Regions from separate parts of the Rheinheimera sp. KL1 genome, predicted to be linked through region 2. Evidence: predicted binding sites of a transcription regulator. Region 2 holds the regulator's gene; each other region holds the start of a gene.

Region 1 (7,365 bases), on a different contig from region 2:
CGCAGTAAAACTCCACCACAAATACAAGGACAAGCCATATGCTGCACTGGTGCCTATAGCCACCAATAAATCCATATTGCCACTGCCAGCTTTCACTGCTGCCCAGCCCGCTTTATAAAAACGTGCACCAAAATAAAACTGTACTGGTGTAGCCAGCAGCCATTGCCAAAACGCAGCCAGCATCCAGTCCTGACCAAAAAGTAAACCAACCATAGGCAGTACTAAAGGTAAGGTCAGTACCATGCTTGCGAGCACAGGCCACCATTCCTGCTGATAAAAAGCAGTCTGCTTCTGTTCAGCCTGGATCTTTTTTTCTGGCAGACTGGCCTGATAACCAGCTTTCTCCACCGCCGCTAGCAGTAAGTCAGTTGACACAGACAAGCCGCTGACTGTGGCCGTTTCACTGGCCAGATTGACACTCACTTGTTCAACACCTGTCACTTTGGCTAAAGCTTTTTCAATACGCCCCACACAGGAAGCACAGCTCATTCCATTGATATTCAGTTGGATCTGTTCAGACATACTATGACTCCAGATAAAAAGGTGCGATGACCCGATAGCAATAAGGCTAAAGCTTGCCATCAGGGTAAGGTCAACCAAAAAAATAAAAAATAGTAGTTGACCTTACCACAGGTCAAACTTAGATCATGGTGGGCCCCCCATTCGCTAAAGAGGAAAGATAAAATGAAAGTTCAATTGAACGTTACAGGTATGACTTGCAATCACTGCATCAGTATGGTCAATAAAGCGATCGCAGCGCTACAGACCGATGCCAAAGTGACAGTAGACTTAGCACAGCAACAGGTCAGTGTGGAGAGCATAGTAACGGCAGAGGAGATTATTGCAGCGCTGGATGAAGCCGGTTACCCGGCTACAGAAGTTTAGAGTTTAGCTCAGCTGCAAAAAGGTAAAGCCGCCAAGGCTGACTCAAATTGATAGTGAAAACCAGTGATAGTCTGAGATTTAGTGCTGAGTACTCTGCGGCTTGGTGTCGCTGTGCTGCTCGACTCAAACTGCGGAGCTGGCAAGGAGGCCAGTTCACAAGCCGTTAAGTAAAACTCCGCTTTTGAGCAAAACTCAGGACAGGATAAGTTAAACAGCTCTGGCCATAACTGCTGCTGAACTATCGCAGAAACAGCGCTGCAGATATCGCTGCTATGCACCATATTCACAGCCACGTCAGCCGCGCCTGCTTGCTTGCCGGATAAAAATCGGGCCGGATGACGGCCAGGACCAATTAAACCAGCCAAACGTAACGTACAGCAAGGCACTGCCGCTGCTAGTAATTTTTCACCAGCTTCCAGCAATGCAATACGCGGATCAGCGAGTTGTAGCTGACTTTTCTCATCCACATTGCCTGTCAAACCTTCATAAATACCAGTGCTGCTTAAATGAATACAAGCTGCAGCACCTAACTGTTTCATCAAAGTCGCTAACTGAGTCAGCGCTCTTATATAACCCTCACCATCAGAGCGGCTGGCAGGCACAGTACAAAGGATCAGAGCATCTTTGAATAAAGACCCCAACTCAGCAGTAGGCCGCACAGATTGTGCTAAATCCAGCACAAAATGACCAAACTGTTCTGTCACCACAGAAGATTTGCTTGCACTGCGACTGCTAAGCCATAACTCGTGGCCATCTGTTTTTAACTGAGTTGCCAGTTGAGTCCCTAACCAGCCCGCACCAATCACTAAAATTTTCATCTTTAATGCCTTCACTCCCCTGATATGGAATTTGATGGTAACAGAATAACTGATGCGATTTTTATCAAATTTTCCAGGATTTGAACTGAAGCATCGATTTTTCTTGATCGGCATCAACACCAGCCAGCAACAAAAGGCGTAATTTGGCCTTCACTCATTCTGATGTATGAGTTTTAGCTACTGACTGGAGCTTTAAGCAAAACAACGGCCCAGACCCACAGTTCCATATGGAGGAGCAATCCGAATGGATGTTGTAGAACTCTCAAGGTTACAGTTTGCCGCTACGGCAATGTACCACTTCTTATTTGTACCCTTAACTTTGGGTATGACCTTCTTGCTGGCTATCATGGAGTCAGTCTATGTGATGACGGGTAAAGAAATTTACCGCGACATGACTAAATTCTGGGGCAAGCTGTTTGCCATTAACTTCGCTTTAGGTGTGACCACTGGTATAGCGATGGAATTCCAGTTTGGCACCAACTGGTCCTATTATTCGCATTATGTCGGTGACATTTTTGGTGCACCTCTGGCTATTGAAGGCTTGATGGCATTTTTCCTTGAGTCTACCTTAGTCGGCTTGTTCTTTTTTGGTTGGGACAGGCTGAGCAAAGTCCAACACTTAGCCGTCACCTGGTTGGTCGCCTTAGCCTCGAACTTATCAGCGCTGTGGATTTTAATCGCCAATGGCTGGATGCAACATCCGGTCGGCGCAGAATTTAATTTCGAGACCATGCGTATGGAGATGGTCAGCTTCAGTGAAGTAGTGTTTAACCCTGTCGCACAGGTGAAGTTTGTTCATACTGTCTCAGCAGGTTATGTCACAGGCGCCATGTTTGTACTGGCCATTTCGGCCTGGTATATGCTCAAAGGTCGCGACTTAGCTTTTGCCCGCCGTAGTTTTGCCATCGCTTCAGCTTTTGGTTTAGCCAGCGCTTTGTCTGTCATTGTGTTAGGTGACGAATCTGGTTATGAGTTAGGTGATGTACAAAAAGTGAAATTGGCTGCAGTAGAAGCTGAGTGGAAAACCCACGAAGCACCAGCAGATTTCACCCTATTCGGTATTCCAAACGAAGAAACTCAAACCACAGACTATGCGCTGAAAATTCCGGGCGCTATGGGCCTGATAGCCACCCGATCTTTGGACAAAGAAGTGATGGGGCTTGCAGAGCTGAAAGAAATTCATCGTCAACGCATTATCAATGGGCAAACTGCTTATGGCTTGTTGAAAAAACTGCGCGCGGGTGAAAAAACAGCTGAAAATATTGCAGCTTTTGATGCGGTAAAAAATGATTTAGGTTATGGCTTATTGCTGATGGCCTACACAGACGACCCGGTCAATGCCACTGCAGAGCAGGTGGAACAAGCTGTGCAAAACAGCATACCTAAAGTAGCCCCCTTGTTCTGGTCCTTCCGTGTGATGGTCGCTGCTGGCTTTATTATGCTGCTGGTGTTTGCCCTGTCTTTTTATCACAGTGCCAAGCGTACGCCAGAAAAACCACGTTGGCTGCTTAAAGCTGCGCTGTTTTCTTTACCACTGCCATGGATTGCCTGTGAGGTCGGTTGGTTTGTCGCTGAATATGGCCGTCAGCCATGGGCTGTAGGTGAAATTCTGCCGACTCATTTAGCAGCCTCTCAGTTAAGCGCCACAGAAATTTGGATCAGCTTATTGGCTATCACCGCGCTTTATACAGTGTTTCTGATCATCGAAGTCTGGTTGATGCAGCATTTCGCCCGCAAAGGCCCTGCGTCTATCCATACCGGCAAGTATCACGGCGAACAGGCCCGGGAGGTTTAATATGGATTATGAATTTTTACGCTTTATCTGGTGGTTATTGGTTGGCGTCTTGCTGATTGGTTTTACCATTACAGATGGTTTTGATATGGGTGTCGGTGCTCTGTTAAAAGTGATAGGCCGCGACGATACAGAACGCCGCATACTGATCAATGCAGTTGCGCCACACTGGGATGGTAATCAGGTCTGGCTCATTACCGCTGGTGGTGCTTTATTTGCTGCCTGGCCTCCGGTTTATGCCACAGCCTTCAGTGGTTTTTATCTGGCGATGATGCTGACGCTGGCCGCTTTATTCCTGCGTCCTATTGGTTTTGATTACCGCTCTAAGCTGGATAATGCTAAATGGCGTAGCAACTGGGACTGGGCTTTAACAGCGGGTTCTGCCATCCCCCCCATTATCTTTGGTGTAGCCTTTGGCAACCTGCTGCTAGGTGTTCCTTTTCACTTTGACGAACTGCTGCGGATTTACTACACAGGCTCATTCTGGGCTTTGTTAAACCCCTTTGCTTTGTTGGTTGGTGTGTTTAGCCTGCTGATGTTTATCAACCAGGGCGCCTGCTATCTGCAAATGAAAACCGAAGCGCCACTGCGTCAAAGAGCTGAGGCTGTGTCCTTGATCAGTGCGAGCCTAGCTGCGGTGCTGTTTATCGCTGCCGGAGTTTGGCTGGCTTCCGCTGGTATGGGCTATAAAGTGACCAGCGTCATAGACAGCAATGCTATTAATAGTGCGGTAACGAAAACAGTGGAAGTCAGTAGCGGTGCCTGGCTAAGCAATTATGAAAGCTACTCGCTGCTATGGATTTTTCCTTTGCTAGGTGTAGCTGCATTCCTGGTCAGTGCGCTTTGCAGCAAAATGGCTAAGGGCTGGCAGGCTTTTGTCGCTTCTTCGCTAGCCATTGTAGGCGTGATTATGACCTGCGGCGTGTCAATGTTTCCTTTTATTATGCCATCCAGCAGCATGCCAAACCATAGCCTGACGATGTGGGATGCAACTTCCAGCGAACTGACCTTAAAAATCATGTTTGTGGTCGCTTGTATCTTTGTACCTATCATTCTGGGCTACACAGCCTGGTGTTACTGGAAAATGTGGGGCCGCCTGAATCGCAATACGATCAGCAGCAACACTCATTCATTGTATTAAGGAGCAGTTTATGTGGTATTTCACCTGGATTTTAGGCGTGTTACTGGCCTGCTCTTTTGGCATTATTAATGCGATGTGGCTGGAATTTAATGGCTACCCTGGCGAAGAAAACGAGCCATCAGAGTAAATAAGGATTTGACGCTTGTGTTGTCTTTAAGGCAAATAGTCCAGTCAGAAAAAAGCCGTTTGCACCTGGCCATAGCGCTGGGAGCAACGGCTTCATTACTGATGATTTGGCAGTGCTGGTTGCTGGCGACTTTATGTGATTTGGCTTTACATCAGCAACCAATTCCAAGCTCTTTGCTGTTGCATATTTTAGTACTGTGGCTGCTACGCCCTCTGTTGTTAGCGGCTAAAGATCTGCTTGGCCTCTCTGCCAGCCAGAACATACGTACATCTGTTCGGCACCAATTACTTCAACTTATTAGTCAAGCCGGGCCACTGCGTCAACGTATCGCCTCTGACGGCGATTTATCCACCCGTTTGCTGGAACAAGTGGATGCGCTTGACCCTTATATCAGTCGGTATTATCCACAGCTTTTTCTGGTTGTGCTTTGCCCTTTATTTATCTCTGTTGCTGTAGCCACTCAAAGTCTGTTGGCAGCGCTACTGTTATTGGCCACTGCCCCTCTTATCCCTATTTTTATGATTTTACTGGGTAAAAGAGCTGCACAGGCCAGTCAGCAGCAAGTTCAGGCTTTAGGTCTGTTGGGCGGACGTTTTCTGGAGTTTTTACGAGGCGCTGCACTTATCCGCCAATTACAAGCTGAACCTTTGGTATTAAATCGCTAAATAACGCCAGTGAAGACTACAGAACCCGCACTATGTCTGTGTTAAGCAAAGCCTTTTTATCCGGCGCTGTGCTGGAATTATTTGCCTCTTTAGCCATAGCTTTAGTGGCTTTGTATCTGGGCTTGGGGTTATTAGGCGAGTTGCCATGGGCCAAAGCAGAGATCCCTGTCTCTTACCAACCCGCCCTGTTTATTTTATTAATGGCACCAGAGTTTTATGCACCTCTGCGCCAGCTAGGTTCAGACTATCATGCCAAAGCTCAAGCCGAAGCCGCTTTTGCCAGTCTGGCACCGATCTGGACTGTACCTCTTTGCAGAGGCGGCGACTCTCCTGCCCCGACAGAAGCTGTCTGCATTGAATTTCAGCAGTTTAGCCTGCAAGGCTCAGAGCACAGGGCTGCATTATTGACAGATATTCAGGCCAAGGTATTACCGGCGCAACGTATAGCTTTAACTGGGCCAAGTGGTGCGGGAAAAACCAGTGTGCTTGAGTCTTTATTGGGCTTTCAGCAACCGGCGCAAGGACAGATCAAGATTGGCGATCAGAAGTTGACGGATCTGAATCTAGCTCAATGGCGACAACAACTGTTGTATTTATCTCAACAAAGTCAGTGGCTAAGTGGCAGCTTGCGCAGCAATTTATTAGTGGCTAAACCAAGCGCCACAGAAGATGAGCTTAAACTGGTACTACAACAAGCTTTATGTGCAGACTTTGTTTTTGCCTTACCTGCGGGACTGGACACTGTACTTGCCGAGAGTGGTATTGGCTTGTCGGGGGGGCAATTACAACGCCTAGCGCTGGCCAGAGCTTTATTGAAACAAAGTTGGTGTTGGTTGTTGGATGAGCCAGCCTCCATGCTACCAAAAGAGCAACAACAGCATTATTTTCAGCAGCTTGAACAGTTAAGCCGCGGCAAAACTCTGTTGCTGGCCACTCATCAGTTGCAGCAGTTGGACTGGCTGGATCAGGTATGGCTTATTGTACAGGGACAGATTGTCGCCAAAGGCACAGTGACAGAAATTCAGGCTCATCCGCTCTATCAGGCCAGTTATGCGCAGGAAAGCCAATGAAAGATCAACTGAAACTCTCCGCTTTGATGCGTCCACACTGGCACTGGTGGTTACTTAGTCTGACCTTAGGGGCTTTAACCCTGGCCAGTATTATGGGGTTATTCACTGTCTCCGGTTGGTTTATTACCGCCTCTGCTTTGGCTGGTTTGCAACTGGCAAGTGCTGGTAGTTTTAACTACTTTGGCCCTGCCGCTCTTATTCGCTTTTTTGCCATCAGCCGCACTGCGGGCCGCTACTTTGAGCGCTTAAGCTCGCACAACGCCATCTTGCTGTTGCTACAACAACTAAGGCTGTGGTTTATGCGACGGTTTTTAGCCAGCAGCCATACACCTGATGCCAAATCAGCCGATCTGTTGCAGCGCTTGATCACCGACATAGACCGGCTGGATCAATGGCCTTTGCGCGTAATAGCTCCGGTATTCTGGGCTTGTCTGATAAGCGCAGGCTGGTTAACTCTATTATGGTTTTGGCAAAACGACCTGGCTCAAATTGCTTTCTGTTATCTGCTTGGCTTGCTACTAGTGCCTGTGTTCGCTGTACTTTTAGGGTATAGCCGGGCTTGTACTTTAGTCGAAATGGCGTCCCAACGCAGGCAGGAATTACTGGAACCTTTATCCGCCCTGACCATGTTACAACTGCATCAGGGCTGGACTGCAGCAGAGCAGCAATGGCAACAGACAGAGCAGCAGTATCAGAAGTTGGTATGGCGCCAGAGCGTATTGGATCTGTGTTGTCAGTTTTTACTCTTGAGTATTTTGGCACTGATGGCTTTTCATCTGTTGTGGACAGCTTTACCTTTACTGCAGCAGCAACAGATCAGTATTGCCGCTTTAGTGGCTATGTTGATGTCGACTTTAGCTTTAACAG
Region 2 (7,365 bases):
TGATCAAAAATCAGCAAGTGCTGGAAATATTGCCACAACTCGATTCTGTCTTCCTCGATAAGACAGGCAGTCTGACACAAGGGCGTTTTAGTATTCAGCGCACTCAATTACATGACCAGGCATACAACCCGGATACGCTGCTAGCTCTGATTGCCCGTATTGAAGCGTATTCAGAACACCCTATAGCTCATGCATTTGAAAGCTATCTGGATTCAAAAATTAAAGTGGAACAAGTACAAGTTCATGTCGGGTCAGGCCTATCCGCAGTTTGGATCCGGGAGCATGGAGAGAGTTTAGAAGTCAAAGTGGGCAGCGCTGCATTTTGTGGTGCACAAGCTGAAACCACAGCTGCAGTATGCTGCAGCATTAATCAGCACCTGGTGTTTTCTGTTGAGCTATCAGACGCGGTACGTCCTGAAGTACCAGCATTGATTCAGACGTTAAAACAACGCGGATTACACTTATCCATGCTAACAGGAGATTCTTCTGCTCAGGTCGAGAATGTTCAACAGCAATTGCAATTTGATCGGGTATTTAAAGGGTGTAGTCCGGAGCAAAAAGTTGAGTATATCCGTCAGGCTGTGGCGCAAGGCGATAAGGTGCTCATGTTAGGAGATGGCATTAATGACAGTCCTTGTTTTCACGCCGCTCATGTCTCTGTAGCTCTAGATTCAGGCACAGATTTGTCGAAAAATCAGGCTGATGTGGTATTGCTGCATAACAATCTGAATTCACTACAAGAGCTAATCGAAGGTGCAGTATTAGCGCAGCGTATCGTCAAACAAAATCTGTGGTGGGCTGTAGGCTATAATCTGGTCATTATTCCTCTGGCGGTGATGGGGTTTGTCTCCCCTTACATCGCCGTGATCGGTATGTCGTTCAGCTCTATTCTGGTGGTATCAAACTCACTGAGGTTACTTAAAGCATGAGTATTATTTATGTGCTGATCCCCATTGCCATACTTTTTGTTTGTATTGGCCTTGGCATCTTTTTCTGGGCAGTGCGCAGCCGCCAGTTTGATGATTTAAACAAAGAAGGTATGAGTATTTTGTTTGACGATGAAAAGAAAACTATCAAGAGTAAAACAGATACGGATAAACAACCGCCGCAATGAGTCAGGAACTTGTCCTTAACCTGCTGGCAGCCCTGAGTATAGGTTTTTTAGGCAGCAGTCATTGTCTGGTGATGTGCGGTGGTATAGCCAGCGCATTACAACTCTCTATGCCTCAGCTAACATTTTTGCAGCAGCTGAAGTTACAACTGATGTTAAGTCTGGGCCGTTTAACAACATACAGCTTTCTGGGCGCGCTTACAGGCGCATTTGGCGCGGCTGTGCTGGTAAAACTTGGCATTAGTTTGTTCTGGCTAAAGCTGTTGGCTGGTGTATTACTGCTGCTAATGGCTCTTTATGTTGCCCGTTTGTGGTTCGCTCTGACGCTGCTTGAAAAACTGGGGGCACTGGTGTGGCGTCAGATCCAACCTATCGCAAAATCCTTATTGCCGCTCGATAGCAGCGCAAAAGCCGTGGCTTACGGTCTGAGCTGGGGCTTTTTACCTTGTGGTCTAGTGTACAGCAGTTTAGGCTGGAGTCTGGCCAGTGGCAGCGCTTTACAAGGTGCGGTATTGATGTTTGCTTTTGGTATGGGTACCTTGCCTGCTATGCTGGCGGTCGGGCGTTTCGCTCAGAGCCTGAGTCGATTTAAAAATAAACAGTGGGTTCGGGTCAGTGCTGCTCTATTACTGGCTTTGTATGCACTTTATACTATAGCTATTGCAATAGCGCCGCGAGTTTTCTAAGCTGGGAAAGTCGTTACAAAGGAATACTGTTATGTCCGGTTCAAATTTAAGTTGCCAACACTGTGGTTTTAGCCAGCTCTGCCTGCCTTTTACGTTAAATAATGCCGAACTGGATACGCTTGACGATATTATCGAACGCAAAAAGCCTCTGCACAAAGGTGACTTTTTAATTGAAGCTGGTACTCACCTGCACTCTTTGTATGCGGTACGCAGTGGGTCTTTTAAGACTTTTACCTTAACTGAATCCGGTGAAGAGCAAATCACAGGCTTTCATTTACCTGGTGATGTGATAGGTTTCGATGCGATAGGCGAGCAGCAACATCCAAGTTTTGCTCAGGCATTGGAGACGGCTATGGTTTGCGAAATTCCCTACAGCCAGATGGATCAGCTGATGGGACAATTGCCCAAATTACGCCAACAAATGATGCGTCTGATGAGTCAGGACATCAGCGGTGATCAACAAATGTTGCTGTTGTTAAACCGGAAGAACGCGGAAGAAAAACTCGCTGCCTTTCTGACCAACCTGGCCCAACGCTTTGCGAATCGCGGTTTATCGAAAAAAGAGTTCCGTCTAAGTATGACGCGTGGCGAAATAGGTAACTATTTAGGCCTGACCGTTGAAACTATTAGCCGTTTATTGGGTCGATTCCATAAGGACGATTTAATACAGGTCGATGGTAAGCTGATTTGCATCAGCGATCCGGAGGCGTTAAGTAAACTGGCTGGTGGGTCTGCTATAGCGCGCTGATCAAACCAATCCTTGATCCAGCACAAGGACTTATCAGCCTACCTTCGCTACCTTGGCTACACTTACAAGGTAAGCCTTAGCTTAGCAGGAGCATGATATGACCTTATATCCGAGAGTACTGGTGGTGCTGGACCCTTCGGTGGCTGAACAGAAAGCCCTCAAGCGCGCTGTTCAACTGGCAAAACTACAAGATTGCCATCTAACCGCTTTTCTATCGATTTACGATTTTTCCTACGAAATGACCACTATGTTATCCGGCGAAGAACGAGAGTCTATGCGCCAGGCTGTGATCAACGACAGAGAACTTTGGATCAGCGAACTGATTGCGGAACACAAAGAACAAGGTCTGAAGATAGATATTCAGGTGGTCTGGCACAACAGGCCCTTTGAAGCCATAGTGCAAGCGGTACTGGAGAAAGAATACGATTTAGTGATTAAAGGTACACATGATCACGATGTACTCAAATCGATGATTTTCACCCCTACCGACTGGCATATTTTGCGTAAATGCCCTTGCCCTGTTTTACTGGTTAAAGATCATGAATGGCCTGCACATGGCAATATACTCGCAGCAGTCAATGCGGGTAGTGAACAGACCCATCACAGCTCGCTGAATCAACGTATCATTCAGCAATCCAAACAGCTCGCCGCTTTACTCAATAGTAAAGTACAACTGGTCAACGCTTTCCCTGGTACCCCTGTCAATATAGCTATTGAAATTCCTGAATTTAATCCGAAGGAATACAGTCAGACGATGAAAACTCATCATCTGGAAGCGGTACAAAAGCTGGCTATGGAATTTGAATTGCCTGCAGCTCAAACTCATGTGCAGGAAGGCATGCCTGAAGATGTGATCCCTACACTAGCCGCACAACTGGATGCCGAGATGGTAGTGATAGGCACTATAGGCCGCACCGGTTTATCTGCTGCCATCATTGGTAATACAGCTGAGCATGTGATAGACAGGTTGGATTGTGATGTATTGGCGGTCAAACCGGCGGGTTTTGTCTGCCCTTTAGCAAAACAATAAGCTCCTTACGCTACAAAGCTGGCGTGTAGTTGGTTATACTACGCGCCATTTTTATCTGGGGTCGTTGTTTTATGTCGCATGCAGCAGAAGCCAAAGCACAATATAATCTGAATAAATTACACAAACGTCTGCGTCGTGGCGTCGGCCAAGCTATCGCCGACTTTAATATGATTGAAGATGGCGACAAAGTAATGGTGTGTTTGTCAGGCGGTAAGGATAGTTATACCCTGCTGGATATTCTGCTGAACTTACAACAATCTGCCCCTATTCAGTTTTCCATAGTGGCGGTGAATCTTGATCAGAAACAACCCGGTTTTCCTGCAGATGTACTGCCTGGTTATTTAAGTCGTATTGGTGTGGATTTTCAGATCGTCACCGAAGACACCTACTCTATTGTCAAAGACAAAATCCCTGAGGGCAAAACGACTTGCTCTTTGTGCTCGCGCTTGCGCCGTGGCATTTTATATCGCACAGCAAAAGAGCTGGGCGCCACTAAAATAGCCTTAGGTCATCATCGCGACGACATGATTGAAACTATGTTTTTAAACATGTTTTACGGCGGTAAGATGAAGTCGATGCCAGCCAAGCTCATCAGCGACAACGGTGAGCATATTGTAATTCGTCCTTTGGCTTATTGCCGCGAAAAAGATATTGAAAAATACTCTGTTGCCCGCCAGTTCCCGATCATCCCTTGTAACTTATGTGGCTCACAAGACGGTTTGCAGCGTCAGGTCGTGAAAGAAATGCTACAGGATTGGGATAAACGTTTTCCTGGTCGTATCGAAACCATGTTCCAGGCCATGCAGAATATTGTGCCCTCTCATATGATTGATAAAAATCTGTTTGATTTTGCAGGGATCAGTAAAGATAGTCCTTTAGCAGTCGAAGGTGATATGGCCTTTGATAAACCTGATGTGCCAAAAGTACCAGTGGGTTTGCTGTTGGATGAAGACGAACCGGCCGCTACCGCGGTTCAGTTTGTTGAGCTGACGTAGGGAATGGGCTTGCCCCATCCCGGCGCAAATTCCAATCCAATACCAGACTGGGTCAGCGCTTATTAAATTCATCAAAGAGCAGCATCAGCTGCTCTTTTTCATGAATAAATCCTGTTTGCTGTAGCAACTCCATCACCACTTCTGCTGTGCACAAGGCCCCTGCTTTTTGATTACGTCGTAGTTTGTATAAGGATGGCGTATCAGGTTTGATGGCAAGACGGTAACAAGACTGCAAATAAGGGCTTTGTCTGAGCATTTTTGCCGCTTCCTGCCAGGTGGCATCCAACAAAACCCAGTGTTTGACCGCTTCGCTCTGACGAGCTTCCAGCTCTGCAAGGGCCGCAGGATTTTGAGCCTGATACTGACCATGATGCAGTAGATAACAGGCTTGGGGTGTGTCAGCTAACAATGGATAAATCAAACCCAGTTGCCGTGATGCTGATAAATCAAACAATCGCTGATCTGGTGCTTTGCGCTGCCATTCAATCACCTCAACCCTGATCTTTAGTGAAGCTGAGAGCGCCTGCAACACCAAAATACCGGTGTTGGTATCTTTCTGTAACTCCCTGCTGTGGGTCAGCAGATAAAGCACCAATACGGTCACGTAGTTTAAGGCTGCTGCAGTAAAGGCGTCGCGTGATCCGGTACTTTTGAAAACTGTATTGTCGCTTTATCCGATAAAGAGGCTGGTAAAAAGATCCGGCAGCGATTTTGCTCACACAGCAACTGCTGACTCAGGGCTGCATCTGAACTTTGCGCCACGACTTCGGATGCAAAATGCACAGTCAAACCTGACACTTCAGGTAACCAGTATTTGCCCCAACCGGCCAATGAATCCAGAAGTGCATCAAACTGAGCTTGTAACTTACGCAGCTCAGCCACAGTAGCCTGCTGCGACACCGGCATCTTACTCCGTAGCTTAAAGTTTAAATCACAGGCATCGGCCCCCTCAGGTTGCTTGAGCACTATCAGCGCTTTTTGCGCGTTTAGCATCAGATCAAAAGGCAGCATCAGCTCGCCATTACCAGCAATAGTTAAAGGCGCTTCAGAAATATCAGTGGTAATTAAGGCCTTATCTACGCTACAGGCCTCACTGGTTCCGGCCTTTTGCAACACAAAAGCCAGCGTAATATCACTGAATTCGACCTTTTCACTCTTTTTCATCCGGGCATAAAAGCATCGTAATTAAATACAGTATCAGCCACAGCTGAAGCGCTAAAAGCAACCAGCACGCTGGCAAAAAAATAAGGTTTCATGATTAGCTGTCTATATGTTTAGTGTTGGCTTTGAGCATGGTGTGGATTTCATCGACATAATCCTTGCCACGCTCTGAATAACGGATCAGACCTGTGACCAGATGATGTCCGGCGACCTCACCTTCAGCGCGACGTTTGGCTCTGAGCTGGCGTAATTCCTCATACACATAAAAAGTATTGAGGTTATAAAAGTAACTGTTGATAGCTGCAGCAACATGCGGAAATACCGCAACTTCATGGTATTTACCTGCACTGCGCTTTTGTGGCACCAGACCACAACCTGCTTTAAAACACCATTGACCAAAGAAATTGTACGCCTCCAAAGCAAAACGACTGCTGCCCCAGCCGGATTCTTTCGCTGCCTGGATCAAGACTAAATCAGCAGGTATGGCATCGACCCGGCTTAACAGCAAACGAAATCCTTGTGCGTCCACATCTGGATAGTCCAGTTTAAACTCGTCGTACAGGCTGTAGATAAAAGCGTATTCTTCGACCGTCAGCTCCTGTTGCTGTTGTTTTTGCTGCACTTCGATGACTTGCTGACGAATATGCAGCAATCTGGCATTTTCACGCTCAATAAAAGGCAACAGGTAATCAAAGAATGCTTTTTTCTTCTCGACCACATCTTTGTACTGGTCAAAGTCAGGTACAGGCAATAACTCTGGCATCGCAACAGGATACGCTAGCCGCTTTAACAACTTACGTTGATCTGCTGCATCTAATGATTCGAGTTTTGATGGGACTTGCCAATCCGCTAAGGAAGCAATGTCTTCAACAGGAGCAGGCTTAAGCCAAGGGTACACTGTGGCATAGAGCACCACTGCCCATAACACCAACCAAAAACTCAATTCTGTTTTTTTCATGCAATACCCTGAATTCGTCTTTTATCCGGCCAGCCACAATAACCTATGCCACCCAGACCCTAGTGGCGCGTATTCTAACCAGATCTGGTTGTAGTTTCGACCACAAAATGGTCGAAATGATAAGCCACCCGCTGACAAAAATAGGTAAACCATTGTTTTAAAACAAAAATTAAAGTGGCAAGGAAACTGCATACTCTGTTATAACAATGAAAAAAGGAGAATAACATGCGTCAATTGAGTTTAGTTTCTGCACTGGTTATGGCGTTATCTGCAACAACTGTGATGGCAGAGGATGTCAAAGTATTAGAAAAAGTGATCGATGCTAAGAGTTTCACTAAGCTGGTTCTGGAAGTTCCGGTGGGAGAAATTAATATCAAAGCAGCCAAAGGCTCTGAGATTAGCTTAGTGGTTGAATTAGATCCTGATGAAGACTGGCTAGGTCGTAGTAGTGATTTATCGGATGCACAAATCAGCAGAGGTGACGATGGTTCGACCTTAAAACTAAAAGTCGATTTAGAAGATGACGATGACGTAGAGCAAAACTGGACTGTGATGATGCCTGCCGATATGGCGATTTCATTAAACTTAGGTGTAGGCTCAGTTGAAATTGACGATCTGACGTCGGATATCAAGGTAGATGTGGGCGTCGGTGAAGTAGATGTTGCGGTCAACACCA
Region 3 (7,365 bases), on a different contig from region 2:
CGCTATGCCACTGGCAGTGCTTAGTGAAGAACAACCTGCTCAAAGCAAAGTGGCCTGAGCAGGTTTACCCTCTCCGTTCTTGAAGCTGCAGCGTTGTTCACCACAACGTCAGGTATCTTAGGACTATCCAGCCCACTCTGATTAAAACTTCTACAAAAAGCCATAAATCTGACGCATTTTTGTCATCTTCACCCCCTACTCTCTGTACATGCATAAGCCCTTACAGAGGTATAGCGATGATCAGTGTTGACCAAATGATGCAAACGCATCTGCCAAAACTCGAACAAAAACCCTGGTTAGCCAAACCGGTCAAAGGCGCCTTACGCCAACTGTTACACGAACAAGAATTTATTGCTTTCGCCAAACGTTATCCGCATTTGCAAGGCATTGAATTTGTAGAGCAGGTACTGAATTATTTTAATTTTGCCTATGCGGTACGTGACAATGAGATCGAACGTATCCCAAGCACAGGCCGGGTGGTAATTATTGCCAATCACCCTATAGGTTCGTTAGACGGATTAGCTTTGATTAAACTGGTACGGGATATCCGGCCTGATGTCAAAGTGATCGCCAACCAGTTATTAATGGCGGTTGAACCTCTGCACTCGTTATTGTTACCAGTGAATAATATGAGCGGCGGCACTGAACGCAGCCGTATCGATCGTATTAGTGATCATCTGGCAGCCGAAGGCGCATTAATTCTCTTCCCAGCCGGTGAAGTGTCGCGCTTAAAACCAAACGGTATTCGTGATGGTAAATGGCATGGTGGTTTTTTACGTTTTGCGATGAATGCCAAAGCGCCTATTTTGCCCATTTATATAGACGGTCGTAATTCTGCCATGTTTTATGGCGCTTCGATGATTTATAAACCGCTGGCGACCATGCTACTGGTGCAGGAGATGTTTAATCAGAAGCATAAAAACATCGCGATGCGGATTGGTGAACAAATCCCTTACGACAGTTTTGCTCATCTGCAATTAGAAACGCAGGCCAAAGTAAAACTCTTTAAAAAGCACTTGTATCGTCTTGCTAAAGACAAGTCGCCACTGTTTAAAACTCAAACAGCGATAGCCCATCCTGAAGATCGTATCTTATTAAAAAAGGCGGTGGAAGCTTGTCCGCTGCTTGGCGAAACCAGCGATGGTAAACAAATTTATTTATACCAGTATCAACAAAGCTCGCCTGTGCTACGCGAAATTGGTCGCTTACGTGAAATTGCCTTTCGGGCCGTAGGTGAAGGCAGTGGTCAGCGCCGCGACATTGATCAATACGATAGCTACTACGAACAACTGATTTTATGGGACAAGGAGGATTTAGAAATAGTAGGAGCCTACCGTTTTGCTAACACAGCAAAAGTCATGGCAGAAAAAGGCTTGGCGGGTTTGTACACCGCCTCTTTATTCCAATTTAACCCAGCTATGGCCCCTTACCTGGAGCAGGGCCTGGAGCTGGGTCGCAGCTTTGTACAGCCACGTTATTGGGGCAAACGTAGTCTGGATTATTTATGGTATGGCATTGGAGCTTACTTAAAACAAAACCCGGGTATTCGTTATTTATTTGGTGGCGTCAGTTTATCCAATAGCTACCCAAAAGCAGCACGGGATCTGATGGTGTATTTTTACAGCCTGTACTTCCGTTGTCCTGAACAAAGCGCAGTGCCTAATATTCCCTATGAATTACCCATGGATACAATGAGTCAATTGCAGCAACATTTTAGTGGCGATAGCTATAGCCAGGATTTTGTCCAGCTCAAACACTTGCTGGCTAATATGGGCGTGAGTATCCCGACTTTGTATAAACAATACAGTGAACTCACTGAACCTGGTGGTGTGCGCTTTTTGGCTTTTGGTGTAGACCCTGAGTTTGCCGACTGCGTGGATGGTCTGGTGCTGGTGGATATGACGAAGCTTAAAGACAATAAAAAAGCCCGCTACATCTCCTGATCCAATGCAAAGAGCAGTCTGAGTCAAAGGCTTCAGGCTGCTTTTATATCTCCCACCCTTTCCTTTTTTGTTCTACATCAATAAAAACCTTAAACATAATGAGGCTTTATAGCAACTATTGATCTGGGGCAAAGTTTCTCATATCTAAAAGCGCAGAATGACGCCAGTTTCTCAAGCTAAGGATCATTCTGATGAAAACAAGTTATAAAACAATAGCCTCTTTATTATTAGCCGTCTCTGCAGCTCCGGCTCTGGCAAACTGGTCAGTGAATGTTGGCGCTATTAGCGTCGCACCAAAAGACTCAAGCGGTCACCTGAATGTTGTTGAAACTGTAGCTGGCTTACCAGCCAATTCGACTGAAGTATCAGTAAATACCAATACTCAACTGGGCATCACCATCGACTACCAACTGAATAAAAACTGGACTCTGGAGCTCATAGCAGCCACTCCGTTCAGTCACGATGTAAAAGTAAAAGGCTCAGCTATCGATAGTCTGGCGTTGGGCAGCACTAAACATTTACCCCCAACTTTATTAGCTCAGTACCATTTTGATCTGGGTGACAGCAGATTCGATCCTTTCGTCGGTTTAGGTCTGAATTACACCAACTTCTTTCAGGAAGATGTCTCGGGCGAGTTAGTTAGCACCTTACAGGCTTTAGAGGTCACAGATGCAAACGATAAAGTAGAACTGAAGTTAAAAGACTCCTGGGGGCTGGCAATGCAAGCAGGTGTGAATATGAAGCTGGCGGATAACTGGAGTGCTCATCTGATGCTGAGCAAAATGGATATAGATACGACTGGTCGTGTACTGGTAAACAACACCACTATTCAGTCTGTTGGTGTCAGCATCGACCCTTATGTCTGGATGATTGGCGCTCGTTATTCTTTCTAAGTAAGCCACAGTCCTTCTGACCCGACAAGTTGCGAAGTCAGAAGGACGTCCTCAGAAAGCCTCAGCCAACTTGTCTAAATGCAGCTGTGGCACATTAAACTGGATCCCTATAGATAAACCACGTTCTTCCAGTCTGGAATTTCGTACTTCGCCCTGAATTTTCTGATCTATCCCTGTTTTGTCGCACTGAATATGTAAAATCACAGGGGCAAGATTCACTCTGCTGCCCTTATGTGAGGGCTCAAACAGAAAACGGCAACCACCACTGGATACATCAATTAAGTGCCCTTTAAAACTGCGGCTGTTATGCACCACGTCCGGATCCAGACGCACGGAAGCTGGAATAAAAATGCTGCTGCGTTTCTCGTTGCGCAAAGCCCGGCGTTGGATAAACTGCGGGAAGCTGATAGCCACCAATTTATCCGGAAAGCGCATCAGCTGTAACAACTCAGATTTGAATGCAAAACATTCACCTACCGAATCTTCAACCAGAAATCGGCACACGACAGCCAGGCCATTGACAAAAAAACGATCAGGTAAGATGTCATCGTCAATGCGGAATAACACATATTTACCCGTTTTATAACCGACCAGTTCACAGCTACAACGGCTCTTGCGTTGATCCAATAGCTCAAGATCTAAACGCTGGCCAATTTTGACATGGGACAGCCATTCTTTGTTGTCAGGTTGTTCAGTGCTCACTGCGACTTGCATACCCTATCCTTCAGGCTTGACCGACCTCATGTCGGACATCTCACTCAAACGGGTGAATAAAAAGAGATACGGATAGTTTGTAAAAAAATGTGTCGGGGATCAAGTTAAAAATGAAAATATCTGCAAAAGTTATAATGCAAAGATAGAAATTTAAAAATATCGCTACAAAAATGACAAAACCTGCCGAAGCAGGTTTTGTTTTATCAGTTATACGCTATTAGCCTAACCAGACTCGAGCATTGCGGAACATCCGCATCCACGGGCTGTCTTCCTGCCACTCATCCGGATGCCAGCTGTTTGCCACAGTGCGGAATACCCGCTCAGGGTGAGGCATCATAATGGTGACCCGGCCATCGGTTGTCGTTAACGAGGTAATACCCAGCGGTGAACCATTTGGATTCGACGGATATTGCGTAGTCACATTGCCGTAGTTATCGACAAAACGTAAGGCCACTGTGCCGCTTTGATCAGCAGCTTGTAGCGCAGCTTGTGAGGCAAACTCGGCATGACCTTCACCGTGTGATACAGCGATAGGCATACGGGAGCCTGCCATACCTTTAAAGAATAAAGAGGCACTTTCCTGCACTTCAACCAGACTGAAACGAGCTTCAAAACGCTCTGACTTGTTGCGAACAAAACGTGGCCATAAGTCAGCACCAGGGATCAGGCTCTTCAGATTCGACATCATCTGACAACCGTTACAAACGCCTAAGCTAAACGTGCTTTCACGTTCAAAAAACGCCGCAAATTCAGCGCGGGCTTTGTCGTTAAACAGCACAGACTTAGCCCAACCTTCACCAGCCCCCAATACGTCACCGTAGGAGAAGCCACCGCACGCCACTAAACCGTTAAATTCAGACAGTGAACGGCGACCCGACAGTATGTCGCTCATATGCACGTCAACCGCATTAAAGCCTGCTCTGTTGTAGGCCGCTGCCATCTCGACATGAGAGTTCACACCCTGCTCACGCAGAATAGCGACTTTCGGCTGTACGCCTTTGAGGATATAAGGCGTAGCTACATCTTCGTTCAGGTCAAAGCTTAATTTTGCATTTAAACCTGGGTCTGTCACATCAGCTTTAGCGACAAATTCCTGACGAGCACCTTCAGGGTTATCCCGCATCAGCTGCATTTGATAGGTGGTTTCAGCCCAGATGGTACGTAAGGTCGTACGGCTGTTGCTATACACCAGCTGGTCGCCACGACTGATCTGAATTTGATCGTCTGTTGTCACTTCACCTAATAAATGCGCCACAGCAGATAAATGATGCTGAGCTAAAATCGCCTGCACTACAGGTAAATCGCTGTTCGCTACTTGAATGACAGCACCTAATTCTTCACTGAAGAGTACTGCCAGGTTATCTGTACCTAAGCTTTGAATATCTACCTTGACACCAGCTTTACCGGCAAAAGCCATTTCAGCTAGCGTGACAAACAAACCACCGTCAGAGCGGTCGTGGTAGGCCAGTAATTTCTGCTGGGCCACTAAAGCCTGTATTGCCTGATAGAAATTCATCAGTAATTCAGGGCTTTCCAGATCCGGCGCTGTCTGGCCTAACTGCTTATACACCTGAGCTAAACAGGAAGCACCTAAACGGTTAGCGCCCTGGCCTAAATCCAACAGAATAAGGCTGCTTGCGCCTTTGTCGGTGCGCAGCTGTGGTGTCACAGTACGACGCACATCTTCAACCCGGGCGAAGGCTGTGATAATCAAAGATAAAGGTGATGTCACTGTCTTCTGTTCACCATCCTGTTGCCAGCTGGTTTTCATCGACATCGAATCTTTACCTACAGGGATAGTTAAACCCATAGCTGGACATAACTCTTCACCTATGGCTTTGACCGCCTGATACAAACCAGCGTCTTCACCAGGGTGACCTGCAGCAGACATCCAGTTGGCCGACAGTTTGATATGTTTAATATCACCAATCTGCGTGGCAGCAATGTTAGTGATTGATTCAGCCACTGCTAAACGGGCAGAAGCGGCGAAGTCTAATAAAGCGACTGGCGTACGTTCGCCCATTGACATAGCTTCACCATGATAAGTGTCATAGGACGCTGCAGTCACACCGCAGTTCGCTACAGGCACCTGCCATGGACCGACCATCTGATCTCGTGCCACTAAACCTGTGACTGTGCGATCGCCAATGGTGATCAGGAAGGTTTTTTCAGCAATAGTAGGTAAACGTAATAAACGTTCAGCGGCATCGGCCACTGTCACGCCGTTCAGATCTAACGCCTTGCCTTCTGTCACCTGAGTTTTCACATCACGGTGCATTTTAGGCGCTTTGCCCAGCAGTACGTTCAGTGGCAGGTCGATAGGTGTATTGCCAAAATGCTGATCGGATAACGTCAAGTGGTGTTCAGCTGTCGCTTCACCTACCACTGCATAAGGTGCGCGCTCACGTTTACAAATCTCTTCAAACACTGACATTTGGTCGGCTGGAATGGCCATAACATAACGTTCTTGTGATTCGTTACACCAGATTTCCAGCGGAGACATGCCTGGCTCGTCGTTTGGCACGTTACGTAATTCAAACTTACCACCCACACCACCATCGTTGACCAGCTCAGGGAAGGCATTAGATAAACCACCTGCGCCTACGTCATGGATAAAACAAATAGGGTTTTTATCGCCCAGCTGCCAGCAGCGGTCGATCACTTCCTGACAACGGCGCTCAATTTCAGGGTTTTCACGTTGTACTGAGGCAAAATCTAAATCTTCAGCCGACTGGCCTGAAGCCATAGAAGAAGCGGCACCACCACCTAAACCAATGTTCATGGCCGGGCCACCCAGCACCACTAACTTGGCACCAACAGGTAACAAACCTTTTTGTACGTGTTCAGCACGGATATTACCCATACCTCCGGCGATCATGATTGGCTTGTGGTAACCACGGATTTCTTCGCCATTGTGGCTTGGTACTTTTTCTTCGTAAGTACGGAAGTAACCCAGAATATTTGGACGGCCAAATTCGTTGTTAAAGGCTGCACCACCTAACGGGCCTTCGGTCATAATGTCCAAAGCTGTCACTATGCGGTCTGGTTTACCAAAATCAGTTTCCCACGGCTGTTCAAAACCCGGAATACGTAAGTTCGATACAGAAAAACCTGACAAACCAGCTTTTGGTTTAGCACCTACGCCAGTAGCGCCTTCATCACGAATTTCACCACCAGAACCTGTCGCAGCGCCTGGGAACGGCGAAATAGCTGTTGGGTGGTTGTGAGTTTCCACTTTCATCAACACATGAATATCTTCATGGTTGTAGCCATATTCCTGAGTGTCAGCAGACGGGAAAAAACGGCCAGCTTTAGAGCCTGTCATCACAGCAGCATTGTCTTTGTAGGCAGACAACACATGATCCGGCGTTTTTTCGAAAGTATTTTTAATCATTTTAAACAGCGACTTCGGCTGTTGTTCGCCATCTATAGTCCAGTCGGCGTTAAAGATTTTATGACGGCAGTGCTCAGAGTTGGCCTGCGCAAACATATAGAGTTCAATATCATTTGGGTTACGGCCCAACTGATTAAAATTGGTCACCAGATAATCGATTTCATCATCAGCTAAAGCCAGCCCCATCTCGATATTGGCTTTAACTAAAGCATCACGGCCGCCGTTGATAATATCCACTGAACTTAAAGGCGCTGGTTCAGCTTTACGGAACAGCGCTGAAGCTTGTTCAAACTCGCTGAACACCACTTCCATCATGCGGTCGTGTACTAAGCCTTTTAACTGCTGCAGTTGAGCTTCAGTTAAAGTCGCAGTGGTCTGAACATAATAAGCCACACCACGCTCTAAACGTTTGACCTGACTC

The links. The regulator FNR, encoded in region 2, switches genes on or off when oxygen is low (the NO sensors DNR and NnrR bind a similar motif). The targets are predictions, from matches to a motif close to TTGATNTANATCAA.
Region 1: a site for FNR is predicted at 1,807-1,820, ahead of WH43_RS14675 (cytochrome ubiquinol oxidase subunit I). Genes of this name have one in related genera too.
Region 3: a site for FNR is predicted at 2,011-2,024, ahead of WH43_RS17805 (OmpW/AlkL family protein). Genes of this name have one in related genera too.

The regions. Positions count from the first base shown of each region.
Region 1 covers NZ_LAMX01000026.1:89,260-96,624, reverse strand. Annotated here, with positions in the region: gene WH43_RS14690 (heavy metal translocating P-type ATPase) at 1-522, opposite strand, end outside; gene WH43_RS14685 (heavy-metal-associated domain-containing protein) at 685-885, shown strand; gene WH43_RS14680 (NAD-dependent epimerase/dehydratase family protein) at 894-1,703, opposite strand; gene WH43_RS14675 (cytochrome ubiquinol oxidase subunit I) at 1,948-3,498, shown strand; gene cydB (cytochrome d ubiquinol oxidase subunit II) at 3,500-4,636, shown strand; gene cydX (cytochrome bd-I oxidase subunit CydX) at 4,647-4,763, shown strand; gene WH43_RS14660 (ABC transporter transmembrane domain-containing protein) at 4,781-5,428, shown strand; gene WH43_RS14655 (ATP-binding cassette domain-containing protein) at 5,461-6,498, shown strand; gene cydC (thiol reductant ABC exporter subunit CydC) at 6,495-7,365, shown strand, end outside.
Region 2 covers NZ_LAMX01000028.1:38,465-45,829, forward strand. Annotated here, with positions in the region: gene WH43_RS16765 (heavy metal translocating P-type ATPase) at 1-929, shown strand, start outside; gene ccoS (cbb3-type cytochrome oxidase assembly protein CcoS) at 926-1,114, shown strand; gene WH43_RS16775 (sulfite exporter TauE/SafE family protein) at 1,111-1,797, shown strand; gene fnr (fumarate/nitrate reduction transcriptional regulator Fnr) at 1,799-2,545, shown strand; gene uspE (universal stress protein UspE) at 2,643-3,575, shown strand; gene ttcA (tRNA 2-thiocytidine(32) synthetase TtcA) at 3,647-4,570, shown strand; gene WH43_RS16795 (DTW domain-containing protein) at 4,623-5,174, opposite strand; gene WH43_RS16800 (DUF2987 domain-containing protein) at 5,180-5,734, opposite strand; gene WH43_RS16805 (glucosaminidase domain-containing protein) at 5,829-6,689, opposite strand; gene WH43_RS16810 (hypothetical protein) at 6,915-7,365, shown strand, end outside.
Region 3 covers NZ_LAMX01000032.1:9,886-17,250, reverse strand. Annotated here, with positions in the region: gene WH43_RS17815 (UDP-2,3-diacylglucosamine diphosphatase) at 1-58, shown strand, start outside; gene olsF (bifunctional ornithine lipid synthase OlsF) at 237-1,943, shown strand; gene WH43_RS17805 (OmpW/AlkL family protein) at 2,135-2,836, shown strand; gene WH43_RS17800 (PilZ domain-containing protein) at 2,888-3,550, opposite strand; gene purL (phosphoribosylformylglycinamidine synthase) at 3,768-7,365, opposite strand, start outside.